2 regions of the Paenibacillus sp. CFBP 13594 genome follow, and region 1 is predicted to be linked to the other one. Evidence: predicted binding sites of a transcription regulator. Region 1 holds the regulator's gene; the other holds the start of a gene.

The links. The regulator CtsR, encoded in region 1, represses protease genes until heat stress. The targets are predictions, from matches to a motif close to ATGGTCAATAAAGGTCAAACA.
Region 2: the regulator CtsR is predicted to act here: its motif matches at 2,745-2,765, upstream of clpP (ATP-dependent Clp endopeptidase proteolytic subunit ClpP).

Annotation. Positions count from the first base shown of each region.
Region 1 is NZ_JACYVQ010000018.1:53,514-63,096, reverse strand. It holds gene IFU39_RS31470 (GNAT family N-acetyltransferase) at 1-1,098, shown strand, start outside; gene IFU39_RS31465 (CtsR family transcriptional regulator) at 1,560-2,021, shown strand; gene IFU39_RS31460 (UvrB/UvrC motif-containing protein) at 2,053-2,577, shown strand; gene IFU39_RS31455 (protein arginine kinase) at 2,606-3,676, shown strand; gene IFU39_RS31450 (ATP-dependent Clp protease ATP-binding subunit) at 3,861-6,323, shown strand; gene radA (DNA repair protein RadA) at 6,595-7,962, shown strand; gene disA (DNA integrity scanning diadenylate cyclase DisA) at 7,976-9,052, shown strand; gene pssA (CDP-diacylglycerol--serine O-phosphatidyltransferase) at 9,098-9,583, shown strand, end outside.
Region 2 is NZ_JACYVQ010000013.1:125,914-135,496, forward strand. It holds gene gap (type I glyceraldehyde-3-phosphate dehydrogenase) at 37-1,044, opposite strand; gene IFU39_RS28805 (sugar-binding transcriptional regulator) at 1,151-2,176, opposite strand; tRNA gene IFU39_RS28810 (tRNA-Arg) at 2,603-2,677, shown strand; gene clpP (ATP-dependent Clp endopeptidase proteolytic subunit ClpP) at 2,854-3,450, shown strand; gene IFU39_RS28820 (stalk domain-containing protein) at 3,615-4,712, opposite strand; gene IFU39_RS28825 (SIMPL domain-containing protein) at 5,099-5,851, opposite strand; gene IFU39_RS28830 (HPr family phosphocarrier protein) at 6,008-6,277, opposite strand; gene whiA (DNA-binding protein WhiA) at 6,534-7,472, opposite strand; gene IFU39_RS28840 (gluconeogenesis factor YvcK family protein) at 7,479-8,465, opposite strand; gene rapZ (RNase adapter RapZ) at 8,479-9,378, opposite strand; gene IFU39_RS28850 (ROK family glucokinase) at 9,430-9,583, opposite strand, start outside.

The DNA of each region.
Region 1 (9,583 bases):
AATGATGAACAAAAAGAAAAGCGGCGGAGTCAGTTTTCGTCACAAGATATATGGGGTGTATATGAGGACGGGCAGCTAGGAGCCAAACTTCACATCATTCCTTTTCACACCTATATTCATGGCAGAGCGTTCGAGATGGGCGGTATTGCGGGTGTAGCCACCTGGCCAGAGTATAGACGCAAAGGCTGGGTAGCGGGTCTACTGAAGCATGCGTTGGAAGAAATGAATCGCAACAAACAGAGCATATCATTCTTGCATCCATTCTCTTTTGGTTTCTATCGGAAGTATGGATGGGAGACGTATGTTGAATTTAAACGTTATAAAGTACCTACAGCTCATTTGCCTATGAAAAAAGCGACACCTGGAACAATTCGGCGTGGGGATCCGGGCCTCAGCATATTAAAGGAAGTATACAGTGCTTATGCTGAGCGTTATAACGGAACTCTGGTTCGGGATGATGCAAGGTGGGAGAATTCAGTTCTGGTTAATGGAAGCAGCCAGAAGGCTGTATATTACGATGAAGCTGATGCAGCACAAGGTTATCTTTTATATGAGGTTAAGGAAAATAAGTTTACTATTAAAGAGATCATCTATCTGAACGAAGAGGCTAGGCAAGGACTGTGGACCTTCATTGCTAACCATGATTCCATGATCGAGGAAGTTACGTTGCAGGCACCTGCCAGTGATACACTTGCCTTCCAATTGGATAACCCGAGGATTCAGCAGGAGATTGTACCTTATTTTATGGCGCGTATCGTTAGTGTGGAGCAGTTTATATCCCAGTATCCCTTTGCAAATCAGGACTCACCGTTGCAGATTGTTCTTCAGGTAGAAGATGCACACGCTCCATGGAATGAAGGGGTATGGCAATTAAACGTGGCAATGAACGGAACAGCGTCCATATGGAAAACTTCGGAACCAATTACTGATGATCAGACCATTAAGGTGGATATTCAATCCCTTACCGCAGTGCTGATGGGGTATCGCAGACCAACGGAAATGGCACGGATCGGAAGAATTCACGGACCAGAAGCAGCAATCAAGGCTTTGGAACAAGTGATTCCTGAACGGGAAACCTATTTGCTCGATTTCTTCTGATGACTATTCCCACTGCTCCATTTAACTTGATTAGCTTATATAGAAATACGGCGTGATTGAAAGACAAATGGACTTCTCCAGCAATTTTGGGGAGGTTTTTTTGTGTCTGGGGAATATTTCGTGTAAAATCGTAAAAAATGAATAGTGACCCCACTTGGCAAAACCACAAAATATGCTATAATGGTTATAAAGTCAAAGAAAGTCAAAGTCAACTAAAGGTTTAATACTTAAGTAGCTTTCTTTCTACAATCTGATGCATGATCGCCAATATACGGGATTCATCTCATCGGAGGATCAAGGGAATATTAAAGGACCTTCGTGCTTCCTTCGCTCTCCTATTGACACCTGTGGAAGCAAGATTCGCTGTTTCCCTGATTGGTTAAATGGGTAGAGAAGGTGTACTCTGTGGGGGCGTGTGGGTCCTTATTGACTTAACGTTTCAGACAGTGGAGGATGATTGGATGCGTAATATCTCTGATATTATCGAACGATATCTGAAGAGTATTTTGCATGAAAGTCCCGAAGGAATGGTTGAAATTCAGCGTAATGATCTGGCAGATCAATTCTCATGTGTACCTTCCCAGATCAATTATGTCATCAGCACACGTTTTACACTCGAGAAGGGATACCTGGTAGAGAGTAAACGCGGCGGTGGTGGTTATGTTCGCATACAGCGTATTGAATTACCGGCCCAATCAGCTCTGCATAATCATTTGCACCATAGTATTGGTGAAGAGATCGGGCAGACAGCTGCCGAAGGTCTGATCTATCAATTGGAAGAAGCGCGCTTCTTGAGCAAGCGGGAAGCCGGGTTGATGCGAGCTGCTGTATCTAGAGAGGTTATATTAGTCAAACTTCCTTACCGGGATCAAATTCGTGCCAGAATGTTGAAGGCGATGTTAATATCTTTGCTCGGTAAATGAAAACTATCGGGGTCAAAGGAGGTACATCAATATGCTGTGCCAAGAATGCAATAAACGTCCGGCGACACTTCATTTCACGAAAATCGTAAATGGGGAGAAGACGGAATTCCATATTTGTGAGTCATGTGCCCGTGAAAAAGGGGAAATGATCCCTGGAACAGCAGGTGGGTTTTCCATTCACAACTTGTTGTCCGGATTGCTTGATTTTGATCCAGCCAGCAAAAGTGGATCGGCAGGAACACCACCTGCAAAAGCACTTCAATGTGAAGAGTGTGGTATGACGTACGCACAATTTAGCAAGATAGGCCGGTTCGGCTGCAGTTCATGTTATAAATATTTTGACAGCCGTCTGGATCCTTTGTTCAAGCGGGTTCACGGTAATACGTCCCATGTAGGCAAAGTGCCTGCACGAGCTGGTGGTCGCATCAAGGTGAAACGGCAAATCGCTGATCTGAAGCGGGAGCTCCAGGAGAGTATCGCGCAAGAGGAATTTGAAGAGGCGGCCCAGATCCGTGACCAGATCAGAGGACTTGAAAAAGGAATAGCTCAGGAGTAAAGTTTGTCATGAGTAGGAGGGATGCGTAATGCCTAATCTGCGCTTTACAGAGAAGGCGCTCAGCGACTGGATGCGCAGTGATGCGGCTGATTCCGAAATCGTCATTAGCAGCCGTGTCCGGATTGCACGCAACCTTCAGCATGTTCCGTTTCCGATGCTGGCTTCCAATGAGCAATCGGAAGAGGTGCTGAATAAGCTGAGCGAAGTACTTCAATACGATGACGTTCATGCCTTTGGGGATTTTCATACGTTGGATCTGATCGATATTGACGAACTCGACAAACGGGTGCTGGTGGAGAAACACCTCATCAGTCCAAGTCTTGCGAATGAATCCAGGAATGGTGCGGTTATTCTCAGTGAGGATGAGTCTGTCAGTATTATGATTAACGAAGAGGATCATCTTCGTATCCAGTGCCTCTATCCGGGGTTCCAGGTGAAGGAAGCCTGGGAGAAAGCTTCCGCAATAGATGATGCTTTTGAAGCGCACGTGGATTATGCTTTTGATGACCGCAGAGGATACTTAACCAGCTGTCCTACTAATGTAGGTACAGGTGTAAGAGCATCGGTTATGATGCACTTGCCTGCCCTGGTGATGACACAGCAGATTGGCCGCATTTTAACCGCAGTTTCCCAAGTAGGATTAACTGTAAGGGGGATATACGGTGAAGGTAGCGAGGCGATGGGTAACCTGTTCCAGATCTCGAACCAGATTACATTGGGACAGACCGAACAGGAAGTCATCGAGAACCTGCATGGTGTTGTGTTACAGATGATAGGTCATGAGCGTACAGCCAGAGAACGGTTAATGACCGACTCCAGACTTCGGATTACGGATCGGGTCATGCGTTCTTACGGCATATTGTCTCATGCAGCTATTGTTGATTCCAAGGAAGCTGCACAGCGCTTATCGGATGTACGCCTTGGCGTGGATCTCGGCTTGTTGGATGGACTGTCCATCACGGTAATGAATGAGTTGAATGTGATGACACAGCCGGGATTTTTGCAGAAAACATTCGGGGAAGATATGCGCACAGATGAGCGAGATATCTACCGAGCTCAGTTGATTCGTGATACGATCAATGCAGCGAAGCAGTCCTAGTTTAGCCTGATTTTGTATTGAAATATGGTTTCATGCCGCATTGCGGCTTTTATATAATAAGGCATGTACAAATGCCAAATGACTTTATTCGCAGCACGGCTGCAAACAAAAATGATATGAAGAATACGACGGTTATTTCATTACATGACCTCGTTTTATCCAAAACCATGGAGGTGCAGGAGATATGATGTTTGGAAGATTTACGGAACGGGCCCAAAAGGTGCTCGCACTCGCGCAGGAAGAAGCTGTCCGTCTCGGTCATAATAACATCGGTACTGAGCATATTTTGCTCGGCCTCATTCGTGAAGGCGAAGGTATCGCAGCCAAAGCACTGATCGGCCTGGGACTCGGATTGGAAAAAATTCAGGATGAAGTAGAAACGCTGATTGGCCGTGGCCAAGAGCAACCTACCAACATTGCATATACGCCACGTGCGAAAAAAGTAATTGAACTATCTATGGATGAAGCTCGAAAATTGGGCCATACCTATGTAGGCACAGAGCATATCCTGCTCGGATTGATTCGTGAAGGCGAGGGTGTTGCAGCACGTGTGCTCAATAACCTGGGAATTAGCCTGAACAAAGCACGTCAACAAGTGCTGCAATTGCTTGGCAGCAGTGAAGCTGTATCCAGCCATAATGGCACACCTGCCAATGTAAGCACACCAACGCTAGACAGTCTGGCACGTGACCTCACGGCTTATGCGAGAGAGAACAACCTGGACCCAGTCATTGGGCGTAGTAAAGAAATTGAACGTGTCATCCAGGTGCTCAGCCGTCGTACCAAGAACAACCCGGTATTGATCGGTGAGCCAGGTGTAGGTAAAACAGCGATTGCTGAAGGCCTTGCACAAAAAATCATTGCAAATGAGATTCCGGAAACATTGCGCGACAAACGTGTAATGACCCTAGATATGGGTTCTGTAGTCGCTGGAACCAAATATCGTGGTGAGTTCGAAGATCGTCTGAAAAAAATCATGGATGAGATTCGCCAAGCAGGTAACATTGTCCTGTTTATCGACGAATTGCATACCTTGATTGGCGCAGGCGGAGCTGAAGGTGCCATCGATGCTTCTAACATTTTGAAACCGGCTCTGGCTCGTGGAGAATTGCAATGTATCGGTGCGACAACACTGGATGAATATCGTAAATACATCGAGAAGGATGCAGCGCTTGAGCGTCGATTCCAACCGATTACTGTAGATCAGCCTTCTCCGGAAGAAGCGATTCAAATCTTACATGGCTTGCGTGACCGTTATGAGGCGCATCACCGTGTGAAAATTACGGACGAAGCAATTGTGCAGGCGGTTAAACTGTCTGACCGTTACATTACAGACCGTTTCTTGCCAGACAAAGCGATTGATCTGATTGATGAAGCGGGTTCCAAAGTAAGATTGAACTCTTACACGATCCCACCAAACCTGAAACAACTGGAAAGCCGTCTGGAAGATATCCGTAAGGAAAAAGACGCTGCAGTTCAAAGTCAGGAGTTCGAAAAAGCAGCAGCTCTGCGTGATACGGAACAAAAAATTCGTGAAGAGCTGGATGTAACGAAGAACCAGTGGAAAGAGAAACAAGGTCGCACCGATTCCGAGGTTACTCCTGAGGATATCGCACAAGTGGTAGCCAGCTGGACAGGAATCCCTGTGAACCAACTGAAAGAAGAAGAGACACAGCGTCTGATGAATCTGGAGTCTATTCTACATGAACGTGTCATCGGTCAGGATGAGGCAGTGAAGTCTGTCAGCCGTGCGGTTCGTCGTGCTCGTGCAGGACTTAAAGATCCGAAACGTCCGATGGGTTCATTCATTTTCCTCGGTCCTACAGGGGTAGGTAAAACAGAACTTGCTCGTGCTCTGGCTGAAGCGATGTTCGGCGATGAAAATGCAGTAATCCGGATTGATATGTCCGAGTATGGTGAGAAGCACTCGACTTCCCGACTTGTCGGAGCGCCTCCAGGATATGTTGGGTACGAAGAAGGTGGCCAGCTGACAGAGAAAGTTCGTCGCAAACCATATTCCGTAGTCCTGCTCGATGAAATCGAGAAAGCACATCCAGAAGTATTCAATATCTTGTTACAAGTGCTTGAGGATGGTCGACTGACGGATTCCAAAGGTCGCGTCGTTGACTTCCGCAATACGCTGATCATTCTAACATCCAACGTGGGTGCCGAAGCGATCAAACGTAACTCTACACTGGGCTTCACTGCAGTTGTAGATGCAGGAGCGGATTATGACAACATGAAGGGGAAAGTGATGGATGAGCTGAAGAAAAGCTTCCGTCCAGAGTTCCTTAACCGGATTGATGAAATTATCGTGTTCCACTCACTCGAAGAAAAACACATCGCTGAAATTGTTACGCTTATGAGTGAAGAACTTCGTAAACGACTGCTCGAACATGAGGTCGATTTCGAACTCACTGATAATGCCAAGTCTTTTCTTGCGAAGTCAGGCTTTGATCCAGCTTACGGTGCGCGTCCGCTTCGTCGGGCGATCCAAAAGCATATTGAGGACAAATTGTCCGAAGAGTTGCTCACAGGTAACGTAACCAAAGGGGATTCATTGCTCATCGACGAAGAGAACGGTGCACTGTCTGTTACGAAAAAAGACGTGGTCGTTCCGTCCAATGAGGAAATCGAAACCAAATAATATACATCAAGCTTTGGAGTGAGCTTCAGCTTGTATTAATCCTTATTCCATAATCAAATCCTTCTCGGCTTCGGCCGGGGAGGATTTTTTGCACTTTGGACAGAAGACGGACATGATTATGTCAGGAACATGTGTAAAGTTTGCGATAATCCTTTACGAAAAATCTCAAACAATGGTAAACTTTTAGTAACCCTGCACGTCAGGGAGTTTGGGTGAAATTCGTCGAATAATGCAAAATGCTGTTATAAAACTAAATTATAGGAGTGCTGAAGTGGCCAAAGTTAAAACCAAGTTTCAATGTACGGAATGCGGCTATGAAGCCCCCAAGTGGTACGGTAAGTGTCCGGGTTGTCAGTCATGGAATTCAATGGTGGAAGAAACAGAGACGGTGGTCAAAACACAAGGGAGAAATTCTCCTCTGTTTGACAGTAAAGATAAACCGCTTCCTATCATAGATATAGATAGCGGTCAGGAACCGCGTGTACAGACTGGAATCGGAGAGTTGAACCGGGTATTGGGTGGCGGAATTGTTCCGGGTTCACTCGTTCTGGTGGGCGGAGATCCGGGTATCGGTAAATCAACGTTGATGTTGCAGACGTCCCATGCTTTGACGCATTCGGGTTTGCGTGTGTTATATGTTTCCGGTGAGGAATCAGTCAAGCAGACTAAATTGCGGGCAGACCGCCTCGGGGCACTCTCTGCCGAGTTGTATGTATTGTGTGAAACCAATATGGAACGCGTAGAGGAAGCGGTGGATCAGATCCAGCCGCATTTTCTGGTCATCGACTCCATTCAGACGGTATATCTTCCCGAAGTTACCAGTGCGCCGGGTAGTGTAGCACAGGTAAGGGAATGTACGTCAAGGTTCATGCGGATTGCCAAAGGCAGAGGCATTGCAACGGTTCTTGTGGGGCATGTTACCAAAGAAGGTGCCATTGCCGGTCCACGTATGTTAGAACATATGGTGGATTGCGTGCTTTATTTTGAAGGAGAACGGCATCATACGTATCGCCTGCTGCGTGCGGTGAAGAACCGTTTTGGTTCCACCAATGAGATTGGTATTTTTGAAATGGGTGAGGATGGACTTCGTGAGGTGGGCAATCCATCCGAACTCTTTTTGTCGGAACGTCCACTGGGTGTAGCAGGTTCAACGGTAGTTGCCAGTATGGAGGGTACACGCCCTCTGCTCGTGGAATTGCAGGCGTTGATCTCAACCACCCATTTCCCTTCTCCCCGCCGTATGGCAACAGGGGTAGATCTGCATCGATTAAATCTGATCATTGCAGTGCTGGAGAAACGAATGGGGATGTTCTTACAGACCCAGGATGCGTATCTGAACGTGGCTGGTGGAGTACGATTGGATGAGCCCGCTGTAGATTTGGCGGTTGCCGTCAGCATTGCATCCAGTTTGAGAGATGTACCGACCAAGCCGGACGACGTCATCTTTGGCGAGATCGGTCTGACAGGTGAAGTTCGAGCCGTATCACGGGCCGAACAACGAGTGAAGGAAGCCGCAAAGTTGGGCTTCAAACGAGTCATTTTACCGGAAAAAAGCTTAAAGGGCTGGAAACATCCTCGCGGGATACAACTGATCGGTGTGAATACCGTGGCAGATGCACTAGCGGTTGCTTTAGATTAGGGGGCATAACAAGATGAAAGATATGAGCCAACTGGATAATATGAATGAGTTGTTAAGGCTGATCGCACCAGGTACACCTTTCCGCGAAGGTCTGGAAAATGTGCTGCGCGCCAAGACGGGCGCACTGCTTGTTGTAGGATACAGCCCTGAAGTCATGGAAGTGGTGGACGGGGGATTCTCGATTAACTGTGATTTCTCCCCAAACTACCTGTACGAACTCGCCAAGATGGATGGTGCCATTATTCTTAGCGAAGATTTGAAGCGTATTCTTTACGCCAATACCCAGTTAATCCCGGATTCATCTATCTCTTCATCAGAGACGGGGATTCGTCACCGGACGGCAGAGCGTGTAGCAAAGCAAACGGGTAAATTGGTCGTATCCATATCACAGCGTCGGAATATCATTACCTTGTATCAGGGAACACTTCGTTATTCCCTCAAGGAAATCGGGGTTATTTTGACCAAAGCGAATCAAGCGATTCAAACCCTGGAGAAATACAAAGCGGTATTAACACAGTCTCTTACGAATCTGAGTGCCTCTGAATTTGAGGAACTGGTGACGATTCCTGAAGTGGTTAATGTGATTCAGCGTACCGAAATGGTGATGCGGATCAAAACGGAGATCAAACGATACATTCATGAACTCGGGAATGAGGGACGACTCATCTCCATGCAAATGGAAGAGCTCGTGGGTACAACGGAAGAAGAAGCTTGGTTATTGTATAAAGACTATGCCCGTGACGACAGTGATGACAAAATCCGTGAAATTATCGTGGGACTGAAAAGATTGTCGGACGATGAGTTGTTGGATGCACATCATATTGTCCGTCTGCTCGGCTATCCTTCATCGGCGGCCACTTCAGAGGATTCGGTTGCACCTCGCGGATACCGGGTATTAAATAAGATCCCCCGCCTGCCCAATGTCATTATCCATAACCTGGTGGATCAATTCGAACAATTGCCTCATGTTATTATGGCTACAATTGAAGAACTGGACGAAGTGGATGGTATTGGTGAAGTTCGTGCCCGGACCATTAAGGAAGGCCTCAAACGTTTGCAGGAGCAAATGTTTATCGACAGACAGATGTAAGGGTTTGCCTATATAAAGGCTTGAAATGGATGAGGTGAAACAACGATGCTAACCAGATTCATTCCGAATCTCTTTACCCTGGGTAATCTGTTTCTTGGAATGATGGCAATTTTGCTTGCGATTGATGGAAATTACAGTTTGGCTGCCATTATGGTCATTGTAGCGATGCTGCTTGATGGTCTGGATGGCCGAGTGGCACGTGCACTTAATGCCCAAAGTGAATTCGGTAAGGAACTTGATTCCTTGTCTGACATGGTTTCCTTTGGTGCAGCACCAGCTCTGATCATATTTATGGTGTCGTTTCAAGAGTCGATGCCGATCCTCGCCTGGATTGCAACAGCGGCTTTTCCGATCTGTGGAGCCATTCGTCTTGCACGGTTTAACGTTCGTCCGGGTATTCCTGGATACTTCACAGGTCTGCCGATACCGGCAGCCGGCGGGGTACTGGCCACACTGTCCTTGTTCAATAAGGATATTGGCCCGGTTAGCATGATGATTGCTACATTGCTGTTATCGTATCTGATGGTGAGT
Region 2 (9,583 bases), on a different contig from region 1:
TATAGCATCTGTTTCCGCTCTATGTTATTGCAGATATTACTTAATCATTTTTGCAAAGTGCTCCAAAGTGCGAACCAATTGTGCAGTGTAGGACATTTCATTGTCATACCAAGCTACAGTTTTAACCAATTGTTGGTCGCCAACAGTCAGAACTTTAGTTTGAGTTGCATCAAACAGGGAACCGAAAGTGATTCCTTGGATATCGGAAGATACAATTTCGTCTTCTGTGTATCCGAAAGTTTCTGGATCGGAAGCTTCTTGCATAGCTGCGTTAACTTCTTCAGCAGTTACTTTTTTGTTCAGAACAGTTACGAGCTCAGTCAGGGAACCAGTAGCTACTGGTACACGTTGAGCTGCACCATCAAGGATGCCTTGCAGTTCTGGGATTACCAGACCGATTGCTTTAGCAGCACCAGTTGTGTTAGGGATGATGTTTTCAGCTGCTGCGCGAGCACGACGGAAGTCACCTTTAGGGTGTGGAGCATCCAACGTGTTTTGGTCGCCAGTGTAAGCGTGAATTGTAGTCATCAAACCTTGAACGATTCCGAATTTGTCTTGCAGTGTTTTTGCCATAGGTGCCAGGCAGTTTGTTGTGCAAGATGCGCCAGAGATTACAGTTTCAGTACCGTCGAGGATTTCATGGTTTACGTTGTAAACGATGGTTTTCATGTCGCCAGTAGCTGGTGCGGAGATAACAACTTTCTTAGCTCCACCTTTCAAGTGTTTCTCAGCTGCTTCTTTAGTTGTGAAGAAACCAGTACATTCCAGAACGATATCTACGCCCAGGTCGCCCCATGGAAGTTCTTCCGGGTTACGGTTAGCCAATACTTTAACTTCTTTGCCGTTCACTTTGAAGAAGCCATCGTGTACTTCAACATCGCCATCGAAACGACCTTGAGTTGTATCATATTTGAGCAAATGAGCGAGCATTTTAGCGTCAGTCAAGTCGTTGATTGCTACTACCTCGATGCCTGCTACATTTTGAATACGGCGGAATGCCAAGCGTCCAATACGTCCAAAACCGTTAATACCTACTTTAATCATGAGTAAGTTCCTCCCAAGTTTTGATTAATTTTTTATGAAACTTATATATTCAAGACAGACGGTGAAGTCCGTCAAGACAACAATAGTTGTGTTGCAAAGTAAAACCTTATTCCATTTCAGCAACGATGACTTCGGCAGCAGCCTCATCAATAATCAGAATATCTTCCTGACCAAATCGCAACACAGAATGTATAGCAGCAGCTTTGCTTTTGCCACCTGCGATTCCAATCACAACATCGGTTCGTTCAATATCCTGAAGTCGCATACCCAGTGTAAGCATGGTATGTACCACCTTACCCTGATCGTTAAAGTAATAACCGAAAGATTCAGATACGGCACCTTGCTCCTGAAGTTCATCTATAATCTCCGTCGCAAGTTTACGTCTTGTCGCCATCTCCACGGCATCACCAATTCCATGAATAACAATCCGCGATTTCCGAATCAGCTGCAGAATCTCCTGAACACTAGGGTCCTGGATTAATGATTCATAGGCATGATCACTAAGCAAATCCGGCACATGCAGGAGTTTGTATTGCGCCCCTACCCGCTTTGCCATTGTAGATGCAATCGTATTTGCCTGAATTTCAAGGCTTTCTCCAAGTCCACCGCGTGCCGGTACGAACCAGACACCTTTGAGCGATGTTGGCGGATTTAGTTGTTCTGCGACTTCGGCCGTTGTTGAACCGCCAGTAACGGCGACAACGTCGTTATCACTCATGATATTGCCGAGAGCCTTCGCTCCGGCTCTGCCCAGTTCCCTTTTGGCAAATGGAGAAATATCCGAATCACCAGGAACCACAACTACCTTTTGCAGACCGTAGGCTTGCTTGATGCGCTCTTCCAGCTCGGATAATCCGAACAACTCTTTGGCTACGGGCTCTAACTGCTGCAGCAAATCATACCCTGCCTCGCTGATCTTCATTCCTGCACTGTCAATTTCAATAAGTCCCTGAGCCTTTAACAGATCGGTCTCAGCCCTCAGAACCCGCTCGGTCATCTGAATGGAATTAGCTAACGTTCTCCGTCCGATCACATCCGATAACATGATCTGTTGCAGAATCGTATACCTCTTTTTCAAGATATCCATGAGATCAGGCAGAAGCTGCTTTTGTACTTCTAAAATCGTTCGCATGCTTTCCACTCCCGCAAGTTCTCGTTCTAAGCTCTCTTTCGTGGCCCTAAAACGTCCCGGGTTAACTTTTTAAGTCCCACGTCTATTCTACCTAAAACTGACGTGACATGCAAGTGTTTCAACGTGTTATTTCGACACGCATTCAGCGTTTGTACGCGCCTATTTTCACAATCCTAGACTTCCATGATCTAGGACTAGCTCACGCATACCATATATAGAAGAAACGAATGAATTCAATCTACATATCGCTCAGAATCACATTTCATACGGCATGTCCAAAACCTCTAATAGCATTTACTTAAATGTACTCTTTATCCACTCTTCTTCATCATGATCATTTTTAGGTTAATCCAAACCAATACCACAACGAACTGCTTGCAATTAAATATTTCATGAGCTATAATCATTATTGCTGTCACATAATGTGCGCCCGTGGTCCAATGGATATGACGTAGGCCTCCGAAGCCTGAGATCCAAGTTCGATTCTTGGCGGGCGCGCCATTTTTATTTAACAGCTCATAACCCATTTAACCAATGAAACCGGAAAGGTTTCTTTTTTTTGCAAGTTAGTTTGACTTTCTTTGACTTTTTGTTTGGAATTGTTTATTATGTGGGTAATACGGTAACAGTTTAAGTATAAACACCAATAACATTTACATTCCAAGGAGGTTTTTCACGTGAGTTTTATTCCAATGGTCGTTGAACAGAGCAACCGGGGTGAGCGCGCCTACGACATCTACTCCAGATTGCTGAAGGATCGTATTATTTTCCTTGGTAGCGATGTTAATGACGTAGTGGCTAATGCCATTATGGCACAGATGTTGTTCCTGGCTGCGGAAGATCCGGAGAAAGACATTCACTTATACATCAACAGCCCAGGCGGATCGATTACAGCCGGTATGGCGATTTATGATACAATGCAGTTCATCAAACCGGATGTATCTACCATCTGTGTAGGTATGGCGGCTTCCATGGGTGCATTCTTGCTGAATGCCGGTGCAAAAGGTAAACGTTTTGCATTACCAAACAGTGAAATTATGATTCACCAACCACTTGGTGGTGCACAAGGTCAAGCTTCCGACATCGAAATCCGTGCTCGCCGCATCCTGAAAATGCGTGATACCTTGAACCGCATCATCTCTGAGCGTTCAGGTCAACCGCTGGAGCGGATTGAGAAAGATACAGATCGTGACTACTTCATGAGTGCTGCTGAAGCCGCCGATTACGGTATCATTGATAAAGTTATCGAAAACGTAGGTTCCCAAGGCATTTAAGTGTTATGTAGACCCCGGTCTACGAGTTAACATATCAACACCTAACGTCAGCAACACCCCATTGTGTTGTCTATACGGGAATAAGCCCTCATCATAATCATGATGAGGGCTTATTTTTTCATTTTATAAGAAAGACAACTTAAGAGTGCATAATAATGATTTCTTTATTTGGTTCCAGATACATTACTGAAAGGTTCAGTTCCTTTAGGGAGAAGTTCTTTATACGTAAATGGCATTTCAGGGAATCCCTCTGCGTACGCCGTATACTCATACAACTGGAAGAACACGACCACACCCGTTGGTGTCACATAGAAATCCTGATCTTTATTCAACCCTTTATAACCTTCCAGGTATCCACCGCGAGCTTTCAGCTGTTCGCCGACTTTTTTACCCAACGTCTCACGCATAGTTTTGTTGTTTTGCAGCACATCATCTAACGTAAGCTCCTTGCCTGTGTCCAGTGCAAAGGTGTGGCCCGTACGGGTTGTCATACCATGAGCGCCAGCATAATCTTCGTATCGTTGTGTAATGAGTCCCAGCACGCCTTTTTCGTTGTACGTCACTACATAAGAGCTCTCAAATGCATATGGACGGTTGGCTGTTGCACCGCCGAATTCAGATGTCTGTTTCTTGAAGTCAGCTACAGAAGCATCCACTTCGTCTTTCAGCACTTTGTTGATTGCCGCTTCAGCTTCTTTGCTGGCAAGTCCACTCACTTGCGGATATTGAACATCGACTTCAGCATTTTTTACAGTGACATTAACTGTTGCCGCTTTAATTTTAACGTTATTTTGTTTCACCTTGCTGAGTGTCAACGTTTTGGTTTTGCCATCCCAATTCCCCTGTACACCCAGATAATCTCTCATTGCTGAGAATGGAATATATAATCGACCCTGAATCAATTTTGCTTCCACCTGAGGGTAATAACCGTTAATGTACACGTTTGGTTGTCCATCCATCAGGCTAACGGTCATCGCATTGTTGGCTGCTGTTACCGTATATGACTTGGTTTTCGCATCATATTTCAGCGTTCCACCCGCTACATCTTTTACTGCCGTAAGAGAGACCCATGTCGATCCACCTTGAAGAAGCCCTTTTTGAGTCAGTGTTTTTCCACCCGATTTCAGAGTTACCTCAGCCGGGGTTGTCACTTTAGAGGATACCGATGCTGCCTGAACCGAACTGTCCTGCCATACCGAACCACTACCTACAATAATTCCTGCTGCAAGCAACGCACTTGTCCATTTTTTCCATGATGTCATATATAAAACTCCTCTCTGAATTCACAATTAGGGATCATTGCGTATGTAATCCTGACCTAATCGCATATCTCATACGCTCACCTCTCTATTATAATTAACCCAATTTCGGAAAGGTTTACAGCTCGAGTTACAATGTTGATGAATATCAGACGCAAAATATAAGGGGATATGACCTTTTTGTCACGAACAACTATACAAAAAAGATACCAATAAACAGCATTTCACGTTGCTTCAAAAAGGTACACTTCTATCTAACTTCATCAAAGTTTGCTTTTCCAACAAAAAAAGACTCTGTCCACAGGACAAAGTCTTTGTCATTATTTCGTTGTACCCTTCAAATGACACTTGAAAAGGTTACTTGAGCTTACAGTCCTTAATTCGATCTTTTATTTCATTTCATACGTGATATTCAGGATTGTACTTACTTTAACCTGGCCTGTTTCAATCTCCGTACCACCTGCTGTATCTTGTGCTTTGGACATCAACGCCTCGCTTGCATAGAATACAGGCACATTAGCATCACCTTGGCTCACGGAAAGAACAGCACCAAGTTGACGTTTAACTGCTTTTGCAATGGCGCCAGCTTTCACATCTGCATTGGCAACAGCTTTCTCAATCACTTGTGATTCATAACTTTCCGGATTTTCTACAGTAAAGCGTACGTTCTCAATATTGTTGGCACCCGCCCCTGAAGCAGCATCGAGCAGCTCGCCAATCTTGTCCATCTGACGATACGTGACTGTCAGTGTATGATGCGCTGTGTATCCTTTGATTTGTTGTCCGTCTTTTTCGCTATACGTATAGTTGGGTTGTACAGAGAACTGACTGGTTTGAATGTCGTCTGCACTGATCTTCCACGTATTCTTCAGCAAGTTGGATACCTTTTGAACTTTGGCAGCATTCGCTTTTTGAGCAGATGCAGCTGTCTCTGCATTACTGTTCACACCAATGGACAGATAAGCAATATCAGGCTTCACCTGAATCTCACCTTTACCCACGACGTTAATCACATTCTGTTGTACCCCTTGAACCTCTGCAGCATAAGCATAGTTCCCTGGCGCAACCCATGCGGTTCCTCCTACAAGCAACGTACTTGCCACCAGCACTGCACCAAACGGTTTCATCCATTGTTTACCCATCACGATAGCCTCCTTATGTGTTAACATCTCAAACTTTATTCGATTTGATACCTTAACAGACGGGACAAATTCCATAATGTTGCACTTGACGATAGCATAAACGTGAAAAACGCAAAAAAGCCCCTTTCGGGACTTCTTCATTGGATTGATCATATCTTATTGGTTTTCGAGCTCTTCCTTGCTTACCAGACTAACTAAAGCGTTTACAGCCTGTTCGGCATCCGCGCCTTCTGCACTAATCTGGATTTCCGTACCTGTGCTAATTGCAAGGCTCATGATCCCCATGATACTTTTTGCATTAACTTTTTTGTCGTCCTTCTCGACGAACACTTCAGACGAGTACTTATTCGCTTCTTGAACGAACAGTGCCGCAGGTCTGGCATGGAGACCCGTTTTCAAACGGACAACTACCGGGTGCTTTGTCATGGAAACTTACCCCCTATTATGAAATCTGGACATTAAATACACAATTATATTTAAACAACATTATACCATTAACCCGTGCAGGACACTAGAAGAAAAAACTCAGGGTGCTTTGACGGACATTTTCTTGCCCTATTTCATCTTTTGCACAGCGCGTATCCAATGACCTAAGTAAGTCTTCTAGATCCATAACGGTTGACTTCTCCGACCTTTCTGTTCAGCAGAAACAGCCGACCTTGTTACTTTACCCTACTCCGTCTTAACCATAACGTTCCGTGCGTACTTTCTCAGCCAGCTCATCAATTTTACGAAGCCGATGGTTCACTCCCGACTTACTGACTGTACCTTTAAGGAGCTCGCCAACTTCCTTCAAGTTGATATCCGGATGAGCGAGTCGAACCTCTGCCACTTCGCGAAGTTTCTCAGGCAAAGATTCCAGACCAACTTCCTTTTGTAACAACCGGATATTATCGATTTGTCTTACGGCCGCTCCAATCGTTTTGTTCAGGTTGGCGGTCTCACAATTGACAATCCGGTTAACGGAGTTACGCATGTCTCGCATAATTCGTACATCTTCAAACTTGAACAAGGCCTGATGAGCACCAATGATGCTGAGCAGCTCAATGATTTTCTCGCCTTCCTTAATGTATAGGATGAATCCTTTTTTCCGTTCTATACACCGGGCATTCAGATGAAATTCATTGGCCAGGTCAACCAGTGCCTGACAGTGCTCTTCATACATAGACGCAATCTCCAGATGGTACGAGGAACCTTCCGGATTATTAACCGATCCACCGGCCAGAAATGCACCGCGAAGATAGGCCCGTTTACAACAGTTTTGCTGAAACAATTCCGTACTGATCCCTGGGGTAAAGAGAAAGCCCTCAGATACAATATGAAGATTATTGAGAATCTCCTGTACCATGGTTGGAATACGAACAATATATACATTGTTCTTTTTCAGCCGCATTTTTTTGCGGACCAGTAATTCCGTATGCACTTGAAAATGCTTTTTAAGCAGAGAGTATGCCCGTCTTGCAATCGCGGCATTCTCCGTCGAAATATCCAAGATCACTTTTTTATTCGATAACTGCACTGCACCAAGCATACGGATGAGGGCTGAAAGTTCCGCCTTTTCGCAGCACGGTTCGCTCTCGATCATAGTTAACTCTTTTTTGGTCTGTGCTGCAAACGACATGGGACTTCACCTCTTCCGTAACATCCAATTTTGTACCAGTTGGTAGATGTGATGACTTAACTTGTCGGCATCATGACGCAGATAGGTTTTGAACAGAACAAGGGTATCTGCAACCACCTGATAGCCGGCACTTTCGAGTACATTCATATCCAGTACAACCGGTTTTGCTCCTTTTTCCGCATACTTATTTTGCACTTGCAGCGGAATATCACCATTATTCACGATAACATAGTCGAAGAGCTGATGACCTATATGCTCGTGTACCGCCTTAAGGTGGTCACTTACCGTATAGTTATCTGTTTCTCCCGGCTGTGTCATCACATTACAGATAAACATCTTCACCGCATCAGCCTCTACCACAGCTTCTGCAAGCTTAGGTACGAGCAGATTGGGAAGGATGCTTGTATAGAGGCTGCCTGGCCCGATCAGAATGGCGTCAGCTTGACGAATGGCCTCTACTGCCTCTGGCAACGGCTCCACGTGATCCGGTTCAAGGAAAACACGTTTGATGCGTCCACCCGCCTCAGGGATTTTGGACTCACCTGTAATAATTGTCCCATCTTCCATCTCCGCATGCAACACAACGGCCTGCCCGGCTGCTGGCAATACCTCACCTCGAACGGCAAACACGCGGCTAAGCTCCCGCACTGCGGTCACAAAGTCGCCTGAAATATCCGTCATTGCAGCCAAAATCAAATTCCCCAAGCTGTGGCCTGCAAGCCCCGCGCCTGTATTGAAACGGTACTTCAACATATCTGAAAGCAATGGTTCTACATCAGCCAGTGCCGTAAGCACGTTGCGAATGTCGCCCGGAGGCGGCATCTGTAGCTCATTGCGCAGGATGCCTGAACTTCCACCGTCATCTGCAACCGTGACGATGGCCGTGATATCCAGCGGCTTCTCTTTCAAACCGCGCAGCATCACGGATAATCCGGTTCCGCCGCCCATTACAACTATTCTCGGACGTTCTCTTCGTGGTCCGGCCTCTTTCATCCCTTCACCCTCTTCAATGACGGTCCCGGTCAGCGTCGCGATGGCTTACGGTGACAGCTTCTGTCTCGCTGCTTCCCAACATCTTGCCCAAATATTCCGATATTGCTACCGAACGATGCTTGCCTCCGGTACAGCCGATTCCAATAATAACCTGGCTTTTGCCTTCCTTCCGGTATTGCGGAATCAGGAAATGCAGCATATCCAGCAGCTTGGTCAGAAACGCCTGTGTCTCTGGCCACTTCATAACATATTCGTACACATCACTATTCTGTCCCGTATTCGGTCGCAAATGATCAATATAATGCGGATTCGGTAAAAAACGTACATCAAACACCAGATCAGCATCAATCGGAATGCCATACTTGAATCCAAACGACGTAATATTCACCGACAGCATTTGGCTTTCCAGATGAGAAAAGCGGGATATGATGCGTTCTTTCAGTTGAGCAGGCTTCATCGTACTTGTATTCAGTACCTGAGTCGCAGAGTTTTTGAGTTCCTCCAACATCTTGCGTTCCAGTCGGATGCCGTCCAGCGGCATGCCCTCAGGAGCCAGTGGATGTCTGCGCCTGCTTTCTTTGTAACGCTGAACAAGTACAGAATCTGTAGCATCCAGGAATAAAATCTCGCAATGAATGGTAAAATGATCTTTAATATAGTTCAAAGACTCGGACAGAGCCGTAAAGAATTCACGCCCGCGCAGATCGATAACCAATGCAACCTTACCAATCTTGCCGTTTGACTGTTCAATTAGTTCCGCAAATTTTGGAATCAATACCGGTGGCAGATTATCCACACAGAAGAAACCCAGATCCTCCAGGCTTTGTACTGCAATGGTTTTACCTGCCCCCGACATGCCCGTAATGATAATGAGCGTGGCGCCTGTGCCTGGTGATCCTTCACCTTCAAGCATAAATGTCCCCTCCTTATCATATTGCTGTCTTCATATATCGTTACGAGGGTACTAGGAACGCAAGAGAAGACCTGCTGCACCCACAATACCTGCATTATTACCAAGTGTAGCTTCCAGAATCTGAACCCCATCTTGCAACGGTTCTGGCGTCAGCTTAGCAAACACAGTACGGATTTCATCAAACAAGAAATTGCCCGCTTTGGAT